4 regions of the Streptomyces sp. NPDC104307 genome follow, and region 1 is predicted to be linked to each of the others. Evidence: riboswitches for the same ligand, from Rfam matches in the RefSeq annotation. Region 1 holds a riboswitch; each other region holds the start of a gene.
The links. Region 1 has a riboswitch for cobalamin ahead of ACZ601_RS34190 (cobalamin biosynthesis protein). Riboswitches for the same ligand answer to the same signal wherever they lie in the genome.
Positions count from the first base shown of each region.

Region 2: linked by a shared signal. The riboswitch ahead of cobN (cobaltochelatase subunit CobN) and the one ahead of ACZ601_RS34190 (cobalamin biosynthesis protein) in region 1 are both predicted to bind cobalamin.
Region 3: linked by a shared signal. The riboswitch ahead of ACZ601_RS28730 (ribonucleoside-diphosphate reductase subunit alpha) and the one ahead of ACZ601_RS34190 (cobalamin biosynthesis protein) in region 1 are both predicted to bind cobalamin.
Region 4: linked by a shared signal. The riboswitch ahead of metE (5-methyltetrahydropteroyltriglutamate--homocysteine S-methyltransferase) and the one ahead of ACZ601_RS34190 (cobalamin biosynthesis protein) in region 1 are both predicted to bind cobalamin.

Region 1 is NZ_JBVJMU010000020.1:77,810-83,388, forward strand. It holds gene ACZ601_RS34170 (alpha/beta hydrolase) at 1-218, opposite strand, end outside; gene ACZ601_RS34175 (class II aldolase/adducin family protein) at 331-1,008, opposite strand; gene ACZ601_RS34180 (inorganic phosphate transporter) at 1,244-2,521, shown strand; gene ACZ601_RS34185 (hypothetical protein) at 2,534-2,767, shown strand; cobalamin riboswitch at 2,926-3,058, shown strand; gene ACZ601_RS34190 (cobalamin biosynthesis protein) at 3,209-4,222, shown strand; gene ACZ601_RS34195 (cobyric acid synthase) at 4,219-5,579, shown strand, end outside.
Region 2 is NZ_JBVJMU010000010.1:25,580-31,158, reverse strand. It holds gene ACZ601_RS24090 (precorrin-8X methylmutase) at 1-518, opposite strand, end outside; gene cobG (precorrin-3B synthase) at 643-2,004, opposite strand; cobalamin riboswitch at 2,052-2,203, shown strand; gene cobN (cobaltochelatase subunit CobN) at 2,276-5,579, shown strand, end outside.
Region 3 is NZ_JBVJMU010000014.1:79,756-85,334, reverse strand. It holds gene ACZ601_RS28750 (GntR family transcriptional regulator) at 1-284, shown strand, start outside; gene ACZ601_RS28745 (DUF3311 domain-containing protein) at 531-806, shown strand; gene mctP (monocarboxylate uptake permease MctP) at 803-2,431, shown strand; gene ACZ601_RS28735 (GNAT family N-acetyltransferase) at 2,544-3,056, shown strand; cobalamin riboswitch at 3,111-3,233, shown strand; gene ACZ601_RS28730 (ribonucleoside-diphosphate reductase subunit alpha) at 3,374-5,579, shown strand, end outside.
Region 4 is NZ_JBVJMU010000005.1:438,945-444,523, forward strand. It holds gene ACZ601_RS17020 (ABC transporter ATP-binding protein) at 1-753, shown strand, start outside; gene ACZ601_RS17025 (ECF transporter S component family protein) at 750-1,577, shown strand; gene metE (5-methyltetrahydropteroyltriglutamate--homocysteine S-methyltransferase) at 1,608-3,926, opposite strand; cobalamin riboswitch at 4,090-4,306, opposite strand; gene ACZ601_RS17035 (FUSC family protein) at 4,615-5,579, shown strand, end outside.

The DNA of each region.
Region 1 (5,579 bases):
AGCCCGTAGGTGCCGGGCCGCAGCGCGGCGAAGGAACGGGTCAGGGTGACCTGCCCCGCCGCCGTCGCGTGCACGGTGACTCTGCGGTCGGCGGGGAACGGACGTCCGGACGGCGCCTTGAGGGCGACGTCGCTGGCGTACCGGCCGGCCGCGACCGCTGCCGCACCGGCGCCGAGGATGGAGGTGACGACTGCTGCCGTCGCTGTTGCCGGGCGCACGGCTTCAGTCTCCTGGCCGCCCGCGGACTCGGCCAGCGGGCGGGGGCCGTACGGTGACGGCCCCCGCCCGCCCCGGCGGGCTCAGAGGCCGGCCGGACGCCACCCGACAGTCTCAGCCCGGCTGCCCGTACCCCTTCAGCGCCTCCCCGACGTCGCTCAGCTGGTCCGGGGTGAGCAAGGCCGGGGAGCGGCCGGGGACGGCGCTCGCGGCGAGCCAGAGGCGGCACAGCCATTCGAGCTGGGCGGTGCGGTCGTACGCCTCTTCGAGGGTGGCTCCATAGGTGACGGTTCCGTGGTTGCCGAGCAGGCAGCCGGTGCGGTCCCGCAGGGCGGTCAGCATGTTCGCCGCCAGCTCCTCGGTGCCGTACCTGGCATAGGCGGCGACCCGGACGGGGCCGCCCAGCAGCGCGGCCGCGTAGTGGATCGGCGGGACCTCGGCCACGAGCGTCGAGACGGCCGTGGCGTGCACCGCGTGGGTGTGCACGACGGCGGCCGCCGCCGTGTTCCGGTAGACGGCGAGATGGAGCGGAAGCTCGCTGGTGGGCGCCAGCTCACCGAGGATCCGGTTGCCCTCCAGGTCGACGCCGACCAGGTCCTCGGGGCGGAGCCGGTCGTACGGCACACCGCTCGGGGTGACCAGGACGGTGTCGCCCACCCGCGCGGAGACGTTGCCCGAGGTACCGACGACCAGACCGTCGGCCGCCGTCCTGCGGGCGGTGGCGACGACCGCGCCCCAGGCCCGTTCGATGTCCCGGGTGTGTTCGACCGAACCCTGCCGCTGATCGCTCATACGAAGATCCTTTCCACTGATGAGCGGTCCATGATTCCGCCTCCCGCCGGAGACCGGCCGGGCCCGGATTCGGGGCCCACACCGCGCCGTGCCCGTCCCGCCCTGTCGGACCACGGCCAAACGGGGCGAGGCCGCTCCGGTTGGGGTCACCGCAACGCCCTGTTCAGTTCATCTTCCGTTCACCCAGGTTGCCTACGTTCCTCGTGCCACTGACGTCGAACGATTGCCTGGGTAAATGGAACACATCACGCTGCTGCTCGCGATTGTGATCGTGACAGCTCTAGTGTTCGATTTCACGAACGGTTTCCACGACACCGCCAACGCGATGGCGACCACCATCTCGACCGGCGCACTCAAACCCAAGACAGCGGTGGCGATGTCCGCCGTTCTCAACCTCGTCGGCGCGTTCCTGTCGGTGGAGGTCGCCAAGACGATCTCCGGCGGGATCATCAATGAGGACGGCCTCAGAACCGAGGTCATCTTCGCGGCGCTCGTCGGCGCCATCCTGTGGAATCTGCTGACCTGGCTGGTCGGGCTCCCGTCCAGCTCCTCCCACGCCCTCTTCGGCGGTCTGATCGGCGCCGCGGTGATGTCCGCGGGCTGGTCGTCGGTCGACGGCGGCACCGTCGTCACCAAGGTGCTGCTCCCCGCGGTCGCCGCCCCGATCGTCGCCGGACTGGCCGCGCTGCTGGCCACCAAGCTGACGTACCGGATCGGCGGGAAGGTCCAGGGTGGCGCCCAGGAGAAGGCGACCGCCAAGGGCTACCGCGCCGGGCAGATCGCCTCCGCCGGGCTGGTCTCCCTCGCCCACGGCACCAACGACGCACAGAAGACGATGGGCATCATCACCCTGGCCCTGGTCACCGGCGGAGTCCTCTCCCCCGGTTCGAACCCGCCGGTCTGGGTCATCGTCAGCGCCGGAATGGCCATCGCGCTCGGCACCTACCTCGGCGGCTGGCGCATCATCCGCACCATGGGCAGCGGACTGACCGAGCTCAAGCCGCCGCAGGGCTTCGCCGCCCAGACCAGTGCGGCCACGGTCATCCTGGCCTCCTCGCACCTCGGCTTCTCCCTCTCCACCACCCAGTCCTGCTCCGGCGCGGTGATGGGCGCCGGTCTCGGCCGCCGGGGCGGTGTGGTCCGCTGGTCCACCGCCACCCGGATGTTCGTCGCCTGGGGTCTGACGCTGCCGGCCGCCGGTCTGGTCGGCGCGGGGGCGGAGTTCCTCACCAAGCAGGGCACCTGGGGAGTCGTGCTCGTCGCCGTACTGCTGGTCGCGGGCTCCGGAGCGATCTGGGTCCTGTCCCGCCGCAAGCCGGTCGGCCAGGACGATGTCGCACCCGGCGCCCAGGACCGCGCTCCGGTCACCCCGGACGCCGAACCCGCGGGCGTCATCACCACCGCCATCGCGGCCGTCAGCCCGCCGCCCACCTCGGCCGCCCAGGCCCACGAACTCACCGCCACCATCCCGGCCCCGGCCGTAGCCGACCCGGCACGACCCGCCACGGTGTAAGGAAGATCCTCCATGAACATCGACTGGGCAGCCCTCGGCACCGTCTTCGGCGTCTCTCTCGTCGCCACCGTCGCGCTGGTGGGCCTCTTCACCCTGGGCATCGCCGGCCTCTCCAGGCAGCCGGAACCGGCCGAGCGTGGCGGGCAGTCCGGCGGGTCCCTGCTGCTCGCCCGCGCGGGCGCGTACGTCTGCTTCGGACTGTGCGCGGCGGCGGTGGCCTACGGGATCTATCTGATCGTCGCCTGATCCACAGCCCCTGATCCACCCGACGCGTCGGGCCGGCCGCACCTCGCGTGCGGCCGGCCCGATGTGCGTCTCAGCACACTGCACCGTCGCAGGTCAACGGTAGGTTGACTGGCGTTCGCGGAGCGTGGTGGACTGCCGGAGCCATTACGGCGACAGCAGAGGAAGCCGGTGCGAATCCGGCGCGGTCCCGCCACTGTCACCGGGGAGCAGTCCCCCACCACCGGAAGTCACGGTCCACGCCGAGTGGGCTGGAAGACCGGGGGAACTGCGGATCCGGGAGCCAGGAGACTCTCGTCGCCGGTCACGTCGAACCAGGGCGCGGACCCTGAGTGAGGACATATCGCCATGCCCGGCCGCCGTGCGCCCGTCTCCATGTCTCCCCTTCGACCAGCACCAGGTGTCCGCGCGAAAGCTGTCCGAGGCGCGACGGCCGGCTGAACCGTGCGTGCCGATCGCATCTTCGCGTACGGCGCCACGGCCGGTCTGATCGGTGATCTGCTGCTCGGTGATCCCCGCCGGGGACATCCGGTCGCCGCCTTCGGGCGCGCCGCGGCAGACGTCGAACGCCGCCTGTGGCGCGACCACCGCGGGTGGGGCGCCCTGCACACTCTGGTCTGCGCCGGAGGCGCCGCCGGGGGTGCCGCACTGGCCGCCCGCGCGCTGCGCCGCCGTCCCGCCGCCGCCGTCGCGCTGACCGCCGCAGCCACCTGGTCCGTCGTCGGCGGTACGTCGCTGGGGCGCGAGGCCCGGTCCATCGGCGGTGCGCTGGCCGCCGGGGACCTCGGCCTGGCGCGGGAGCGGCTGCCCCATCTGTGCGGCCGCGACCCGCAGTCCCTGGACGGGCCGCAGATCGCCCGCGCGGTGGTGGAGTCCGTCGCGGAGAACACCTCAGACGCCGTGGTCGGCGCCCTGGTGTGGGGTGCGCTGGGCGGGGTCCCCGGACTCGTCGGTTTCCGGGCCGCCAACACCCTGGACGCGATGGTCGGCCACCGGTCGCCCCGCTACCTGCGCTACGGCTGGGCCTCGGCCCGCCTCGACGACCTCGTGGGCTGGCCGGGAGCCCGGCTCACGGCCCTGCTCGCCGTCGCCGCCGGCGGCCGGCCCCGGGGTGCGCTGCACGCCTGGCGGGCGGATGCCGCCAAGCACCCGAGCCCCAACGCGGGCCCCGTGGAGGCCTCGTTCGCCGGCGCGCTCGGCGTACGGCTCGGCGGCACCCTCGCCTACGGCGGCCGGGTCGAGCACCGCCCCGTACTCAACGGCGAGACGGGCCGGGCGGTGGCGACCGAGGACATCGAACGCGCCGTACGGCTGTCGCGCCGGATCGGAGTGCTGGCCCTCGGCGTGAGCGTGGCGGCCCGGCTGGGCGTGGCCGCCGCCGCACGACGGATCACCTCGACGCGCGGCCCGGGGACAGCTGCCCCGGGTACGCGCACCTCAGGACGGAGACCGACATGAGCGGCGGACTGCTGGTCGCCGGGACCACCTCGGACGCGGGCAAGAGCGTCGTCACGGCGGGGATCTGCCGCTGGCTGGTGCGCCGGGGGGTGAAGGTCGCGCCGTTCAAGGCGCAGAACATGTCCCTCAACTCCTTCGTCACCCGTGAGGGCGCCGAGATCGGCCGGGCCCAGGCCATGCAGGCCCAGGCCGCCCGGGTGGAGCCGACCGCGCTGATGAACCCGGTGCTCCTCAAGCCCGGCAGCGACCGCTCCAGCCAGGTCGTCCTGATGGGGCGCGCGGTCGGCGAGATGAGCGCCCGCGGCTACCACGGCGGCAGGCAGGAGCAGTTGCTGTCCACCGTCGTGGACTGCCTGGAGCAGCTCCGGTCCACCTATGACGCGGTGATCTGCGAGGGCGCGGGCAGCCCGGCCGAGATCAACCTCCGGCGCACGGACATCGTGAACATGGGCATCGCACGGGCGGCGCGCTTCCCGGTGGTGGTCGTCGGGGACATCGACCGGGGCGGGGTCTTCGCGTCGTTCTTCGGTACGACGGCGCTGCTGGCCGCGGCGGACCAGGAGCTGATCGCCGGCTACCTGGTCAACAAGTTCCGCGGTGACGTGTCGCTGCTGGAGCCGGGCCTGGACATGCTGCTAGGTCTCACCGGGCGGCCCACGTACGGGGTGCTGCCGTTCGCCCACGGCCTCGGCATCGATGAGGAGGACGGGCTGCGGGTCTCGCTGCGCGGCACCGTACGCGAGTCGGTCGTGGCGCCGCCGCACGGTGAGGACATCCTGCGCGTCGCCGTGTGCGCCGTGCCGCTGATGTCGAACTTCACCGACGTGGACGCGCTCGCCGCGGAACCGGGCGTCGTCGTGCGGTTCGTGGACCGTCCGGAGGAGCTGTCCGACGCCGACCTCGTCATCGTGCCCGGCACCCGGGGCACCGTGAAGGCGCTGGCCTGGCTGCGCGAGCGCGGGCTCGCCGACGCGCTGCGGCGGCGCGCCGCGGAGGGCCGCCCGGTCCTCGGCATCTGCGGCGGCTACCAGATCCTCGGCGAACACATCGAGGACGAGGTGGAGTCGCGCGCGGGGCAGGTCGACGCGCTCGGGCTGCTGCCCGTCCTCGTCCGGTTCGAGCGCGAGAAGACCCTCGCCCGGCCGGTCGGTGAGGCGCTCGGCGCCCCCGTGGAGGGGTACGAGATCCACCACGGCGTCGCGGACGTACGCGGCGGTGAGCCGTTCCTCACCGACGGTCAGGGGCAGCGGCTCGACGGCTGCCGGTCCGGCGCGGTGTGGGGCACCCACTGGCACGGCTCGCTGGAGAGCGACGCGTTCCGCCGCCGCTTCCTGACCGAGATCGCGCGGGCCGCGGG
Region 2 (5,579 bases), on a different contig from region 1:
GCGTCCTTGGACTCGGCCGCGCCGATGAAGCCGACCGGCACACCGATGACGGCGGCGGGGCGCGGCGCGCCCTCCTCGATGAGTTCGAGCAGCCGGAACAGGGCGGTGGGCGCGTTGCCGACGGCGACGACCGCGCCGTCCAGCCGATCGCGCCACAGCTCCAGGGCGGCCGCGCTGCGGGTGGTGCCGAGTTCCGCCGCGAGACCGGGCACCGCTGGGTCCGACAGGGTGCACACGACCTCGTTGCCGGCGGGCAGCCGCTTGCGGGTGACCCCGCTGGCGACCATGGCCACGTCGCACAGGATGGGCGCGCCGGCCCGCAGCGCCTCACGGGCACGGGACACCACGTCCGGGGTGAAGGCCAGATCGCGTACGAGGTCGACCATGCCGCAGGCGTGGATCATCCGGACCGCCACCTGGCTCACATCGGCGGGCAGTCCCGACAGATCGGCCTCCGCGCGGATCGTGGCGAAGGACTGGCGATAGATGGCCGGTCCGTCCTTCTCGTACTGGTGCACAGTGCTGTCGCTCTCTTCATCGGGCATGGAAGTCGGGCATGGAAGTCGGGCATGGAAGTCGGGCATGGAAGTCGGGCGTGGAATGGGTCGGTCGGGTCCGGGAGCGGTCGGCCGGTGGGAAAGGTCAGGTGCCGGGGCACGGGGCGGGGCGCTGCTCGTCCAGGCCGCCCCGGGCCGAGGCCACGGCTGCCGCTAGAGCGGCCGGGCTGTCGGCGACGGGCTGCGGGGCGTGCCGTTCACCGTCGCGCACCAGGGAGACCCGGTAGCCGTCCGGGGCGGCGACGACATCGACCCACGCGCCCCGCGGATGGCCGCACCGGCGTTCGCACCCCGACCAGTACACCGGCAGCGCGCCCACGGGCCCCAGGGCCGCTGTCGCCCCGGCCCGGACATCGGCGAGGGACTTGGCGCAGCCGGGGCGCCCGATGCAGGCCCCCACTCCGGTCCAGGGGGAGCGGGGCCCGGTGATCAGGCCGGCGGTCCCCAGAGCGTCCAGTGCCTCTGCGGCCCGTGCGCGCTCCACGCCCGGTACGACGACGCCGCGCCAGGGGGTCAGCCGCAGTTCGCCGCCGCCACCCTCCCCTTGCCGGGCGGCGCGGGTCAGCGCCCGCCACTGTTCCGCGCCGACGCGGCCCAGGGGTACGCCGACGCACAGCGCGACCGTCTCGTGCGGTCCGTCCACGATGCCGGGAGCGGGAGCGGGAGCCGCGGGCTGCGCGGGGTGTACGGGTCCGGCAGTGCGCGTGGCGCGGATTCCGGCCTGGCGCAACCGCCGGACCACCTGGTCCAGGAGGATCCCGACGTCCGCGCGCAGATCCGTCACCCGCCAGACGCCGGAGCCGCGCGCGGTGTCCAGGAAGGTCTCGGCGGCGATCAGCGCGGCAGCGGGAGCGTGCGCACCGGGTATCCGCAGCACGGATTCGGCCGGGCCGATCCGCAGAGCCGCGTCCCCGTCGGCCCGCGCCAGCAGCGTCACATCGGCGCCGAGCGCGTCCACATCGCCGCGGCCGTCGTCGAGCGCGAACAGGAACCGGCCCGACAGCTCGGTCGTCAGGTCACTCGCGCACACCAGCTCGTCCAACGCGGACAGCCACGGGCGGATGTCCCGCTGCCCCCGGCCGTCGAGCCCGGACAGCGGGGAGGCCACGATGTTGCGGACGCGCTCGTGGCGCTCGGAGGGCAGCAGCCCCGACTCACCCATGCGGGAGGCCAGTTCGCCGCCGCAGTCCGGCGGCAGACCGCGCAGCTGCACATTGCCGCGCGAAGTGAGATGCAGCTCACCATCGCCGAGCCGCTCCGCCAACTCCCGCACCACGTCGGCCTGCGCCGCGCTCAGTACCCCCCCGGGGATCCGGACCCGGGCCAGCGCACCGTCGTCCGCCCGGTGCAACCGCAGCGTGCCGGGGCAGGCGTCACCGCGGTCACGGACCGGCGCGGCTCCTGTGGGCACGGGCAAAGTGGCTGGCGGGGGCATGGCGGCGAGCATACCGACCATCTCATCAGATCCGTATGCCTCCCAGTTCTTGACCGCCCCTTACTATGCCTAGCGACGGGCCTTGCGGTCCGTAGTCGCCACAGACGGCGACAGGGGAGGAAGCCCGGTGCGATTCCGGCGCGGTCCCGCCACTGTGATCCCGGCCGCACCGGCCGGGTGAGTCAGGAACTCCCTTCCCCGTGCCACTCGGCCCGTCCGAGCAGGGGAGTCCCATTCCGACACCGCCCGGGGCGTGGATACCCCGAGGAAGGCCAGACGCCGCATGATCCTGCTCCTGTCGACGTCAGACACCGACCTGCTCAGCGCCCGCGCCTGTGACGGCCCGGTCGCCTACCGCTACGCGAACCCCTCCCGGCTCCCGCTCCAGGACCTCCCGCAGCTCCTGGACGGCACAGAGCTGGTCGTCGTACGCCTCCTCGGCGGGGTCCGCGCCTGGCAGGACGGCCTCGACCAGGTGCTGGCCACCGGCCGCCCCGTCGTCGTCCTCACCGGCGAACAGGCCCCCGACGCCCAGCTGATGGCCGCCTCCACCGTCCCGATCGGCATCGCCGCGGAGGCCCACGCCTATCTGGCACACGGCGGCCCCGGCAACCTGGAGCAGCTCGCCCGCTTCCTCTCCGACACCGTCCTGCTCACCGGCCACGGCTTCGAACCGCCCGCCCCGGCGCCCTCCTGGGGACCGCTGGAGCGCACGCCCCGCGCGACGGACGGCCCCACCATCGCGGTGCTCTACTACCGCGCCCACCACATGAGCGGCAACACCGCGTTCATCGACGCCCTGTGCGGCGCCGTCGAGGACGCGGGCGGCCGCGCCCTGCCGCTGTTCGTCGCCTCGCTGCGCACACCGGAGCCCGAGCTGATCGACGCCCTGCGGGCCGCCGACGCGATCGTGACCACGGTGCTCGCCGCGGGCGGAACCCGGCCTGCGGAGGCGTCGGCCGGCGGTGACGACGAGTCCTGGGACGCCGGCGCCCTCACCGGCCTCGACGTGCCCATCCTCCAGGCGCTCTGCCTCACCGGTTCGCGGTCCGACTGGGAGGACAACGACGAGGGCGTCTCGCCGCTGGACGCCGCGAGCCAGATCGCCGTCCCCGAGTTCGACGGCCGCCTGATCACCGTCCCGTTCTCGTTCAAGGAGATCGACGAGGACGGCCTGCCGGCCTACGTGGCCGATGCCGAGCGCGCCGCCCGGGTCGCCGGGACCGCCGTGCGCCACGCGCGGCTCCGCCACATCCCGAACGCAGACAAGCGCCTCGCGCTCGTGCTGTCCGCGTACCCGACCAAGCACTCCCGGATCGGCAACGCCGTCGGACTCGACACCCCGGCGAGCGCCGTCGCCCTGCTGCGCCGGCTCCGCGCCGAGGGGTACGACTTCGGTGACGAGGAGGTGCCGGGCCTCGCCTCCGGTGACGGGGACGAGCTGATCTACGCGCTGATCGAGGCGGGCGGCCACGACCAGGAGTGGCTCACGGAAGAGCAGCTGGCCCGCAACCCGGTCCGCATCCCGGCCGCCGACTACCGGCGCTGGTACGCGACGCTGCCGGCTGAACTCCGCGAGGCCGTCGAGGAGCACTGGGGCCCCGCTCCGGGCGAGATGTTCGTGGACCGCTCGCGCAATCCCGAGGGCGACATCGTCCTCGCCGCCCTGCGCCGGGGCAATCTGCTCATCCTCATCCAGCCGCCGCGCGGCTTCGGCGAGAACCCGATCGCGATCTACCACGACCCCGACCTGCCGCCCTCGCACCACTACCTGGCCGCCTACCGCTGGATCGCCGCCGCCGCGGACGACAACGGCTTCGGCGCCGACGCGATGATCCACCTCGGCAAGCACGGCAACCTGGAGTGGCTGCCCGGGAAGAACGCCGGGCTCTCCGCCGCGTGCGGCCCCGACGCGGCGCTTGGCGACCTCCCGCTCGTCTACCCGTTCCTGGTCAACGACCCGGGCGAGGGCACCCAGGCCAAGCGCCGCGTCCACGCCACCCTGGTGGACCACCTCGTACCGCCGATGGCCCGCGCCGAGAGCTACGGCGACGTGGCCCGGCTGGAACAGCTGCTGGACGAGCACGCCCAGATCGCGGCGATGGACCCGGCGAAGCTCCCGGCCATCAGGGCCCAGATCTGGACCCTGATCCAGGCCGCGAAGCTCGACCACGACCTGGGTCTCGAAGACCGCCCGGAGGACGAGGGCTTCGACGAGTTCATCATGCATCTCGACGGCTGGCTCTGTGAGATCAAGGACGCGCAGATCCGCGACGGCCTGCACGTCCTGGGCGGCGCGCCCGCCGGAGCCGACCGGGTCAACCTGGTCCTGGCGATCCTGCGGGCCCGCCAGATCTGGGGCGGCACCACCTCCCTGCCCGGCCTGCGCGAGGCGCTCGGTCTCGACGAGTCGGCGGCCACCCGCACCACCGCCGACGAGGTGGAGGAGCAGGCCCGCGCCCTGGTCCAGGCGATGGAGGACGCGCAGTGGGCGCCGGAGGCCGTCGCAGACGTCGCCGCCGGACACCCCGGGCCCGTCGCCGACATCCTCGACTTCGCCGCCCGCGAGGTCGTGCCCCGGCTGGCGGCCACCACCGACGAACTCGACCACTGCGTCCACGCCCTGAACGGCGGCTTCGTCCCCGCAGGCCCTTCCGGCTCCCCGCTGCGCGGCCTGGTCAACGTCCTGCCGACCGGCCGCAACTTCTACTCCGTCGACCCCAAGGCGGTGCCTTCCCGTCTCGCCTGGGAGACCGGACAGGCGCTGGCCGACTCCCTGCTGGAGCGCTACCGGACCGACAACGGCGACTGGCCCACCTCGGTCGGCCTGTCCCTGTGGGGCACCAGCGCGATGCGTACCGCCGGCGACGATGTCGCGGAGGCCTTCGCGCTGCTCGGCGTCCGCCCGGTCTGGGACGACGCCTCGCGTCGGGTCACCGGGCTTGAGGCGGTCCCGGCCGCCGAACTGGGGCGCCCGCGCATCGATGTGACGCTCCGCATCAGCGGCTTCTTCCGCGACGCGTTCCCGCACACCATCGGCCTCCTGGACGACGCGGTCCGCCTCGCGGCCTCGCTGGAGGAACCCGCGGAGCAGAACTACGTACGGGCGCACACCCAGGCGGACCTGGCCGCGCACGGCGACGAACGCCGCGCCACCACCCGTATCTTCGGCTCCCGCCCCGGCACCTACGGCGCCGGACTGCTCCAGCTCATCGACTCACGGGACTGGCGCACCGACGCGGACCTGGCCGAGGTCTACACCGTCTGGGGCGGCTACGCCTACGGCCGCGAACTCGACGGACGACCGGCCCGCGAGGAGATGGAGACGGCGTACAAGCGCATCGAGGTCGCGGCCAAGAACACCGACACCCGCGAGCACGACATCGCGGACTCGGACGACTACTTCCAGTACCACGGCGGCATGGTGGCCACCGTGCGCGCGCTCAAGGGCACCGCCCCAGAGGCGTACATCGGGGACTCCACCCGGCCGGAGACCGTCCGGACCCGCACCCTGGTCGAGGAGACCTCGCGCGTCTTCCGGGCCCGCGTCGTCAACCCCAAGTGGATCGAGGCGATGCGCCGCCACG
Region 3 (5,579 bases), on a different contig from region 1:
AACGCTTCCCGGCGCTGCGGCGTTCGCTGGTGAAGTACACCTCGCTCTACACGGCCCTGGCCGAGGTGTACGACGTCCGGCTGGCCGAGGCGGAGGAGACCATCGAGACCTCGCTCGCCACCCCGAGCGAGGCCGGACTGCTCGGTACGGACGTGGGCCTGCCGATGCTGATGCTGTCCCGGCACTCGCTGGACGAGCAGGGCGAGCCGGTCGAGTGGGTCCGTTCGGTCTACCGGGGCGACCGCTACAAGTTCGTGGCCCGCCTCAAGCGCCCGCTGGACTGAGCTCAGCACTCCTGAAGCCCTCGTGGAAGCGATTCCACGAGGGCTTTTCCGTGCTCCGGGCAGGGACTTCGTACCGTCATTGGTCTGCACCACTTCCCCGACACCGAGGACCGCCGCAGCCACCGGCCACCGGACGGAAGACCGTTGCCGGACCGCAATGCGGACAGGGGGTGACGCTGGGCGGGACCCTCGCCTAGATTTCCTGCGCATTACATCGGTGATCAGCGAGGGGACGGAGTCGCCGCCATGCCGGAAGAACCAGTAGGAAAGCCAGCGGAACCAGGAGCGGCACCACCCACGGTCACACCCGTGCGGGTGGTCATCGCGCTCTGCCTCATCGCGCCGTTCGTGGCGATGCTCTGGGTGGGTTCGTACGCCAAGATCGACCCGACCTTCATCGGCATCCCGTTCTTCTACTGGTACCAGATGCTCTGGGTGCTCATCTCGACCGCACTCACGATGATCGCGTACAAGCTGTGGCAGCGTGACCAGCGCGCGCGCAAGGGGGGTGCGTCCGCATGAAGGACGGCGTGAACGGCATCGCGCTCGGTGTCTTCATCTTCTTCTTCCTGGCCGTCACGGTCGTCGGCTTCATGGCCGCCCGCTGGCGCAAGGCGGAGAACGAGGCCAGCCTCGACGAATGGGGCCTGGGAGGACGGTCCTTCGGTACCTGGGTCACCTGGTTCCTGCTCGGCGGCGACCTCTACACCGCGTACACCTTCGTCGCCGTGCCCGCGGCGATCTACGCGGCCGGCGCGGCCGGCTTCTTCGCGGTGCCCTACACCATCCTGGTGTACCCGCTGATCTTCACCTTCCTGCCGCGCCTGTGGTCGGTCTCGCACAAGCACGGCTACGTCACCACCTCGGACTTCGTCCGCGGCCGGTTCGGCTCCAAGGGGCTGTCGCTGGCCGTCGCGGTCACCGGCATCCTCGCCACCATGCCGTACATCGCGCTCCAGCTCGTCGGCATCCAGGCGGTGCTGGACGTGATGGGCGTCGGCGGCGGCGAGGACACCAACTGGTTCGTCAAGGACCTGCCGCTGCTGATCGCGTTCGCGGTGCTCGCCGCGTACACGTACTCCTCGGGGCTGCGCGCGCCCGCGCTGATCGCGTTCGTCAAGGACGGGCTGATCTACCTGGTCATCGCCGTGGCGATCATCTACATCCCGATCAAGCTCGGCGGCTTCCACGACATCTTCGCCGCCGCGCAGGAGAAGTTCAACGGCCCGCCGGGCGGTAAGCCGACCGGTGCGCTCGCGCCCGGCGTGGACGGCCAGTGGGGTTACGCCACACTGGCGTTGGGCTCGGCGCTGGCGCTCTTCATGTACCCGCACTCGATCACGGCGACGCTCTCCAGCCGCAGCCGCAACGTGATCCGCCGCAACACCACGATCCTGCCGCTGTACTCGCTGATGCTGGGCCTGCTCGCGCTGCTCGGCTTCATGGCGATCGCCGCCGGGGTCAAGGTGGACAACGGCCAGCTGGCGATCCCGCAGCTGTTCGAGGACATGTTCCCCGACTGGTTCGCGGGCGTGGCGTTCGCCGCCATCGGCATCGGCGCCCTGGTCCCCGCGGCGATCATGTCGATCGCGGCGGCGAACCTCTTCACCCGGAACATCTACAAGGACTTCCTGAAGCCCGACGCGACGCCCGAGCAGGAGACCAAGGTCTCCAAGCTGGTCTCGCTGCTGGTGAAGGTCGGCGCGCTCGCCTTCGTCCTCACCATGGACAAGACGGTCGCGATCAACTTCCAGCTGCTCGGCGGCATCTGGATCCTCCAGACGATGCCCGCCCTGGTCGGCGGACTGTTCACCCGCTGGTTCCACCGCTGGGCGCTGCTCGCTGGCTGGGCGGTCGGCATGGTCTACGGGACGGCCGCCGCCTACGGGGTCGCCAGTCCCACCCAGGCGCACTTCGGCGGGTCTTCCAAGGAGATCCCGGGCATCGGTGAGATCGGCTACATCGGCCTGACGGCGTTCGTACTGAACATCGTGGTGACCGTCGTCCTCACCTTCGTCCTGAACGCCCTGAAGGCGCCTGCCGGACTCGACGAGACCTCTCCCGGCGACTACACCGCGGACGCGGGCGACCCGGGCGTGAAGACGGAGCTCCCGCCGGCCACGGCCGGTGCGCCCGGCGGTCACTGACCACGGCGCCACGGGCCGCCGCACCCCCAGCACGTGGGGTGCGGCGGCCCGTTCGCACGTCCGGCGAAAACCCCGTGCCGTCGCCGCCCGGAGGTGCGGCAGACTTCCGTGCATGGACATAACCATCAGGCCGATCGAGCCCGCCGAGTACGCCGCCCTAGGCGAGATCACCGCCGAGGCCTATCTCGGGGACGGGCTGCTGGACTACGGCGCCGACGACCCGTACCTGGTACAGCTGCGCGACGTCCCCCGGCGGGCCGAGGAGGCCGAGGTGCTCGTCGCGACGGACGCCCGGGGCCGCGTCCTCGGCGGGGTCACCTACGCGCCGCCGGGCAACCGCTGGGCCGATATCGCGACGCCGGACGAGGCCGAGTTCCGGATGCTCGCGGTCTCCCGGGAGGCCCGCGGGGCCGGGGCGGGCGAGGCGCTCGTCCGGGCCTGCATCGACCGCGCACGGGCCACCGCGGGGGTCACCGGAATCGTCCTCTCGACGCAGCCGGCCATGCGCGGGGCCCATAGGATCTACGGGCGCCTCGGCTTCGTCCGGACCCCGGAAAGGGACTGGTATCCGATCGAGGGGCTCTCGCTGCTGACGTACCGACTGGAGTTCCCGGCGGTCTCCTGATCGGCCACGCGACACAACATGTGGGGGCTGCCTCATCGGGCGGCCCCCACATGTATGCTCGTGCTCGCTGTCGCCGCAGGGAAATCCGGTGCGAATCCGGAACTGTCCCGCAACGGTGTGATCGGTGTGCTTTTGCGCACCCCGAGTCCGAGGACCTGCCGACAGCGCGTCCGGCTCGACCGAACCGGACGCCCAGACGTCCGGGCCTCGTGGATGGGCCGGTGGACGCCGCACGGAGTGCTGCCCGAACGGGCCCCGCTCCGCCCGGCTGCCCCCGCTCCCCCGTCGGCCCAGAGCCGAGCGAGGGAGAGCACCACGTGACCATCGCGCCAGCCGATCCGGTTTCAGCGGCCGAATCAACGGGAACCACGAGCGACGGACCGGGCACCGCACTGCTGCGGACCCTCACCGCCCTCACCGCGGATCTGCCCGACACCGACCCCGGACGCGTCGCCGCCGCCGCGCTGCGCGGCCGCAACGCCCGGTCGGACGAGGCCGAGCTGCGCTCGCTGGCCACAGAGGCGGCCGCCGGCCTGATCTCCGAGGACCCCGCCTACTCCCGGCTCGCCGCCCGGCTGCTCACCCGCTCCATCGCGGACGAGGCGGCCGGGCAGGGCTCGACGTCCTTCTCCGCCTCGGTCGCCGTCGGACACCGCGAGGGCCTGATCGCGGACCGCACCGCCGAGTTCGTGACGCTGCACGCGGCCGCCCTGGACGCCCTGGTGGGACAGGCGCTCACCGACGGCGCCGACGACCGCTTCGGCTACTTCGGACTGCGCACCCTGCACAGCCGCTACCTGCTGCGCCACCCGATCACCCGCCAGGTCGTCGAGACCCCCCAGCACTTCATGCTGCGGGTGGCCGCCGGGCTCGCGGAGGACAACTCGGAGCACGCGCTGGACGAGGTCGCGGCCCTGTACCGGCTGATGAGCCGGCTGGACTACCTGCCCTCCTCCCCCACCCTCTTCAACTCCGGTACCCGGCACCCGCAGATGTCCTCCTGCTATCTGCTGGACTCGCCGCTGGACGAGCTGGACTCGATCTACGACCGCTACCACCAGGTGGCGCGCCTCTCCAAGCACGCGGGCGGCATCGGCCTCTCGTACTCCCGCATCAGGGCCCGAGGTTCGCTGATCCGGGGCACCAACGGGCACTCCAACGGCATCGTCCCGTTCCTGAAGACGCTCGACGCCTCCGTCGCGGCGGTCAACCAGGGCGGCCGGCGCAAGGGCGCCGCCGCCGTCTACCTGGAGACCTGGCACGCGGACATCGAGGAGTTCCTGGAGCTGCGCGACAACACGGGCGAGGACCAGCGGCGCACGCACAACCTGAACCTGGCGCACTGGATCCCGGACGAGTTCATGCGCCGGGTCGACGCGGACTCCACCTGGTCGCTGTTCTCCCCGGCCGATGTGCCCGAGCTGGTGGACCTGTGGGGCGACGCGTTCGACGCCGCCTACCGGGCGGCAGAGGCCAAGGGCCTGGCCCGCAAGACCATGCCGGCCCGTGAGCTGTACGGCCGGATGATGCGGACCCTCGCCCAGACCGGCCAGGGCTGGATGACGTTCAAGGACGCCTCCAACCGGACCGCGAACCAGACCGCGGAGCCCGGCCGCGTCGTGCACTCCTCGAACCTGTGCACGGAGATCCTTGAGGTCACCGACGACGGCGAGACGGCCGTCTGCAACCTCGGTTCGGTCAACCTCGGCGCGTTCGTCGACGGCGGCACGATCGACTGGGAGCGGCTCGACGCCACCGTGCGCACCGCCGTGACCTTCCTGGACCGGGTCGTGGACATCAACTTCTACCCGACCGAGCAGGCCGGGCGCTCCAACGCCCGCTGGCGGCCGGTGGGCCTGGGCGCGATGGGCCTCCAGGACGTCTTCTTCCAGCTGCGGCTGCCCTTCGACTCCGCAGAGGCCCGCGCGCTCTCCACGAAGATCTCCGAGCGGATCATGCTCGCGGCCTACGAGGCGTCCTGCGATCTCGCCGAGCGGTCGGGCCCCCTCCCCGCCTGGTCCGAGACGCGTGCCGCACGCGGCGTGCTGCACCCCGACCACTACGACACCGAGCTGAACTGGCCGGAGCGCTGGGACGCGCTGCGCGCCCGGGTCGCGAAGACCGGCATGCGGAACTCGCTGCTCCTGGCCATCGCGCCGACCGCAACGATCGCGTCCATCGCGGGCGTGTACGAGTGCATCGAGCCGCAGGTCTCCAACCTCTTCAAGCGCGAGACGCTCAGCGGTGAGTTCCTCCAGGTCAACGCCTACCTGGTGGACGAGCTGAAGCGGCTCGGCGTGTGGGACGCGCGGACCCGCGAGGCGCTGCGTGAGGCCAGCGGCTCCGTGCAGGGCTTCGCCTGGATCCCCGAGGACGTGCGGGCGCTGTACCGCACGGCGTGGGAGATCCCGCAGCGCGGACTGATCGACATGGCGGCGGCCCGTACGCCGTTCCTGGACCAGAGCCAGTCGCTGAACCTGTTCCTGGAGACGCCGACGATCGGCAAGCTCTCCTCGATGTACG
Region 4 (5,579 bases), on a different contig from region 1:
CGCGAGGTCGGCCTCGAACTGCGGAGCGGCGAGATCACCGCACTGATGGGGCGCAACGGCTCCGGAAAGTCCTCCCTGCTCTGGGCGTTGCAGGGGTCCGGTCCGCGAAGGGCCGGCACGGTCCGCGTCACACAAGGCGGCTCGGCGCACGACCCGCACGCACTGCCCGCGGCCCACGCGCGCCGCCTGGTCGGCCTCGTCCCGCAGACACCCGCCGATCTGCTCTATCTGGAGAGCGTCAAGCAGGAACTCTCCCAGGCTGACAGCGAGTCGGCGGACGGAGGCACGAACCCGGGTGCGCGGGAGATCCTCGACCGGCTGGCGCCGGGCATCGACGACGCGACCCACCCCCGCGACCTGTCCGAGGGGCAGAAACTGGCTCTCGTCCTCGCGATCCAGCTCGCCGCGACACCTCAGGTGCTGCTCCTCGACGAACCGACGCGCGGCCTGGACTACCGGGCGAAGGCGGAACTGACCCGGATCGTCGCCGCACTCGCGGCGGAGGGCCGTGCGGTCGTCATCTCCACCCACGACGTGGAGTTCGTGGCCCGGACCGCCGACCGGGTCGTGGTGATGGCCGAGGGCGACATCGTCGCGGACGGCCCCACCCCCGAAGTCATCGTCGCCTCACCGGTGTTCGCACCGCAGACCGCGAAGATCCTGGCACCGCTGCCGTTCCTCACCGTCGACCAGGTGGCCTCGGCACTCGCGCCGGCCGGCCCCGCGCCCCGCGACGGCGAGGACCAGGCATGAGCACGACCGCCGCGACGGCCATCCGGCTCAACACCCGTGTCTCACTGGTCATCGCGCTGGCCGCGTTCCTCGGCGTGGTGGCCTTCTTCTGGCCCTTCGTCGTCGCACCCGGAAAGTTCGGCTCGAACTACGCCCCGCCCCTGATCTTCGGCGTCCTGCTCGTCCTCGTGCTCTGCGTGGTGCTCTCCGAGATCGCCGAGGGCGGCATCAGCTCCAAGGCCCTGGCCATGCTCGGCGTCCTCTCCGCCGTCAACGCGGCGCTGCGCCCGCTGGGCGCCGGAACCGCCGGCATCGAGACGGTCTTCTTCGTCCTGGTCCTGGCCGGACGCGTCTACGGGCCGGGCTTCGGCTTCACCCTCGGCTGCACCTCACTCTTCACCTCCGCCCTGATCACGGGCGGTGTCGGGCCGTGGATGCCGTACCAGATGTTCGGCTGCGCCTTCGTGGGCATGCTCGCCGGCTTTCTGCCCCGGGCCACCGGCCGCCGCGAGGTCCTGATGCTCGCCACCTACGGTTCGGTCTCCGGCTACCTCTTCGGCTTCCTGCTCAACCTGTCCTTCTGGCCCTTCTCCCTGGACCCGAACAGCTCCCTCGCCTACCTTCCCGGGCTGCCGTTCACCGAGCAGTGGCACCGCTACCTCGCCTTCGACCTCGCCACCTCCCTCGGCTGGGACACCGGCCGGGCCGTCACCAACTTCGTCTGCATCACGCTGGCCGGCCCGGCGGTACTCACCACGTTCCGCCGGGCCGCCCGACGCGCCCGCTTCCAGGCCCCGGTCCGCTTCACGCCCGCCGGACCGGACGACTCGGGGCGGCGCCCGTAACCTCCGGCCGCCGCCCCGAGTCCTTCGCGATCAGGAGGCGGGCAGCTCGCCGCGGACGGTGCGGGCCGCGGCGACCAGGTTCTCCAGGGACGCCCTGGTCTCGGGCCAGCCGCGGGTCTTCAGGCCGCAGTCCGGATTGACCCACAGGCGCTCGGCGGGGATGGCCTTCAGCCCCTTGCGGAGCAGGGCCGCGGCCTCGTCGGCGTCGGGTACGCGCGGTGAGTGGATGTCGTACACGCCGGGACCGGCCTCGCGCGGGTATCCGTGCGCGGCGAGTTCGCGGGCGACCTGCATGTGCGAGCGGGCGGCCTCCAGGCTGATGACGTCGGCGTCCAGGTCGTCGATGGCCTGGACGATGTCACCGAACTCCGCGTAGCACATGTGGGTGTGGATCTGGGTGTCCGGCCGTACCCCGCTGGTGGTCAGGCGGAACGACTCGGTGGCCCATTCCAGGTACCCGGCGTGGTCGGCGGCGCGCAGCGGGAGTGTCTCGCGCAGCGCGGGCTCGTCGACCTGGATGACCGAAGCACCCCCCGCCTCCAGGTCGTCGACCTCGTCGCGCAGGGCGAGGGCGACCTGGCGTGCGGTGTCGCCGAGCGGCTGGTCGTCACGGACGAAGGACCAGGCCAGCATGGTCACCGGCCCGGTGAGCATGCCCTTGACCGGACGCCCGGTGAGCGACTGGGCGTACGAGGTCCAGCGCACCGTCATCGGCTCCGGGCGGGAGATGTCGCCCGCGAGGACCGGCGGGCGGACGTAACGCGTGCCGTAGGACTGGACCCAGCCGTGCTGGGTGGCCAGGTAGCCGGTGAGCTGCTCGGCGAAGTACTGCACCATGTCGTTGCGTTCGGGCTCACCGTGCACCAGGACGTCGATGCCGGTCTTCTCCTGGAAGGCGATGACCTCACCGATCTCGGCCTTGATCCGTTCCTCGTAGCCGGCCGTGTCGATCCGTCCCGCGCGCAGGTCGGCGCGGGCCGTGCGCAGTTCGCTCGTCTGCGGGAACGAGCCGATGGTCGTCGTCGGCAGCAGCGGCAGCCCGAGGTGGGCCCGCTGGGCGGCGGCGCGCTCGGTGTACGGCTGGGAGCGGCGGCCGTCGGCGTCGGTGATGGCCGAGGTCCTGGCCCGGACGGCGGGGTCACGGGTGATCGGGGAGCCGGTGCGGGACGCGAGGTCGGCGCGGTTGGCGGCGATCTCGGCGGTGATCGCTCCGGTGCCCAGGGTCAGTCCCTTCGCGAGCGTGACGATCTCGGCGGTCTTCTGCTCGGCGAAGGCGAGCCAGCGCAGGATCTGCGGGTCGATGTCCCGCTCCGGCGCCGTGTCGAGCGGGACGTGCAGCAGGGAACAGGACGCGGCCACGTCGACCCGGTCCGCGAGGCCGAGGAGGGTGGCGAGGGTGGCGAGGGACTTCTCGTAGTCGTTGATCCAGATGTTACGGCCGTTCACGACACCCGCGACGAGGCGCTTGCCGGGAAGCCCGCCGGCGGCGGCGAGGTCTTCGAGGTTGGCGGCGGCGGCATCGGTGAAGTCCAGTGCCAGACCCTCGACCGGGGCCTTCGCCAGAACCGGGAGCGCCTCACCGAGCCGCCCGAAGTAGGAGGCGACGAGCAGCCTGGGCCGGTCGGTGAGGCCGCCGAGGTCGCGGTAGGCGCGGGCGGCGGCGTTCAGCTCGGCCGGGGTGCGGTCCTGGACCAGGGCGGGTTCGTCGATCTGTACCCACTCCGCGCCGGCGGCACGCAGATCCGCGAGCACCTCCGCGTACACCGGCAGCAGCCGGTCCAGCAGGGTGAGCGGCTCGAAGCCGGCCGCCACCCCCGGGGCGGGCTTGGCCAGCAGGAGGTAGCTGACAGGGCCGACGAGGACCGGCCGGGCGGTGTGCCCGAGTGCGACGGCTTCCCTGAGCTCGGTGACCTGCTTGGTGGAGTCGGCGGTGAAGACGGTGTCAGGACCGAGCTCGGGGACGAGGTAGTGGTAGTTCGTGTCGAACCACTTGGTCATCTCCAGCGGCGCCACGTCCTGGGTGCCGCGAGCCATCGCGAAGTACCCGTCGAGCGCGTCGGCGGCGACGGCCGCACGGTGCCGTTGCGGGACCGCGCCGACCATGACACTGGTGTCCAGGACGTGGTCGTAGTACGAGAAATCGCCGGTCGGGACCTCATGGACGCCGGCATCCGCCAGCCGCTTCCAGTTGGACCGGCGCAGTTCCGCCGCCGTCTCCCGGAGGGCTTCCGCGCTGACGCGGCCCTTCCAGTACCCCTCGACGGCCTTCTTCAGTTCCCGGTTCGGGCCCTGTCGGGGGTAGCCGTGGACGGTGGCTCGTGCTGCCGCGGCTGCGGGCTTGGGTGTCACGGAAATCTCCTTCGCGAGACGACTCCTGAACATCCCGGAGACGGGACACGGACGCGAAGGGATGACGGACCTGACGGATATCGCACACGCCTCGGCGCGGATTCTCCGTCTGGTATGCACGCCGACCCGCCCACGAGGTCACCGGGATAACCGCGTCCGAGGGTTCGGGTGCGGGCAACGGGCAGGTCTTCGGACTCGCGGGCACGTCTGCCGGGGGCAGACTCCTACTGGCCGTCGCTTCCCGGATCCGAACGGATCCAGTGCGTATGACGGCGGTCGTTCCCACTTACCGCTGCGGGGCAGTCCCGGATTCACACCGGGTTCCCTCTTGCGACGCGTCTGCCTGGCGGACAGGGCGAACCAGCTGCACCGGCCAGCCTAGGGGGTGGACCGTCGCAGCGGCGCCGCTGTTCACATTCCGGGATCCGGAAGGGGACGGAGACGTTGCCATGAGTGCCGCGTTCCTCCTCCTGTGCCGACTGTCCTCAGGCTGGTCCGTTGGCTCTGCCGTGGTCGGGCGAGGTGGGGCATGAGTGGGCCATTGGCTCATTGGAGTGGGTCTGAGTTGAACCATTAGCCCCCCAGGTGTTGAGATGGAGGCATCAATGGCGCTGCAGGTCCCTCAGGGATCTCTGTGGCGCCTTTCTCATGTCTGCGCTGGTGTCATGCGCGAAAGGGGCGAGGCGACTTGCTGAAGAGGGCGTTCGTCGCACACGACCCCGGGCGGATCCGGCTGCGGTTCGCGTCCCGGGCCGTGCTCGGCATCGGGCTCGCCGTCGCCCTGTGCGGGGCGGCGGGGCACTCGCTGGTGGCGGCCATCACGGGGGGCCTGGCCGCGCTGCTCGCCCTGTTCACAGTGACCGACCCGACGGTGCGCGGGCAGGCCACGACGACCGCGCTGCTCCCCGTCGTCGGCCTCCCGGTGCTCACGCTCGCCGCCGTGCTGCACGACGTACCCGTCGCCCGCGACCTGGCGTTCCTCGCCGTCGTGGGGGCCGGGGTGTACGCGCGGCGGTGGGGGCCGCGCGGGCACTCGCTGGGCGTGTTCGCCTTCATGGCCTACTTCTCCGCCCAGTTCCTGCACACCGTGCCCGGCCAGCTGCCCGAGCTGTACGCGGCGGTGCTGCTGTCGCTCCTCGCGTCGTCCCTGGTGCGGTTCGGGGCGTGGTGCTACGAGCGCCGGATCACGGCCCCGGCGACGGTCGGCCTTCCCGCGGGAGCGACGGGGCTGCGGCGCATCACGACGCGGCAGGCCGTACAGGCGACCCTGGGCGCGGGATTCGCGCTCGCGGTGGGCCAGCTGCTCTCCGACCAGCGCTGGTACTGGGCGGTCGGCGCCACCTGGTGGGTGTTCGTGGCCACGACCTCTCGCGGCGAGACCGTGGTGCGCGGGTTCAGGCGATTCCTGGGGACCGTGCTCGGCATCGGGCTGGGCTTCGCCGTGGCCGTGCCGCTGCACCACGAGCCGGTCGTGGCCGCCGTCGTCGTCGCGGTGGGCGTGTTCGGGATCTTCTACACCGCCGCCGTCTCCTACACCTGGATGATGCTGGCCGTCACCGTGATGGCCAGCATGCTGTACGGGCTGCTCGGCGTGCTCGACGCGGGACTTCTGGTGCTCCGGGTCACCGAGACGGGGGCCGGTGCGCTCGGCGC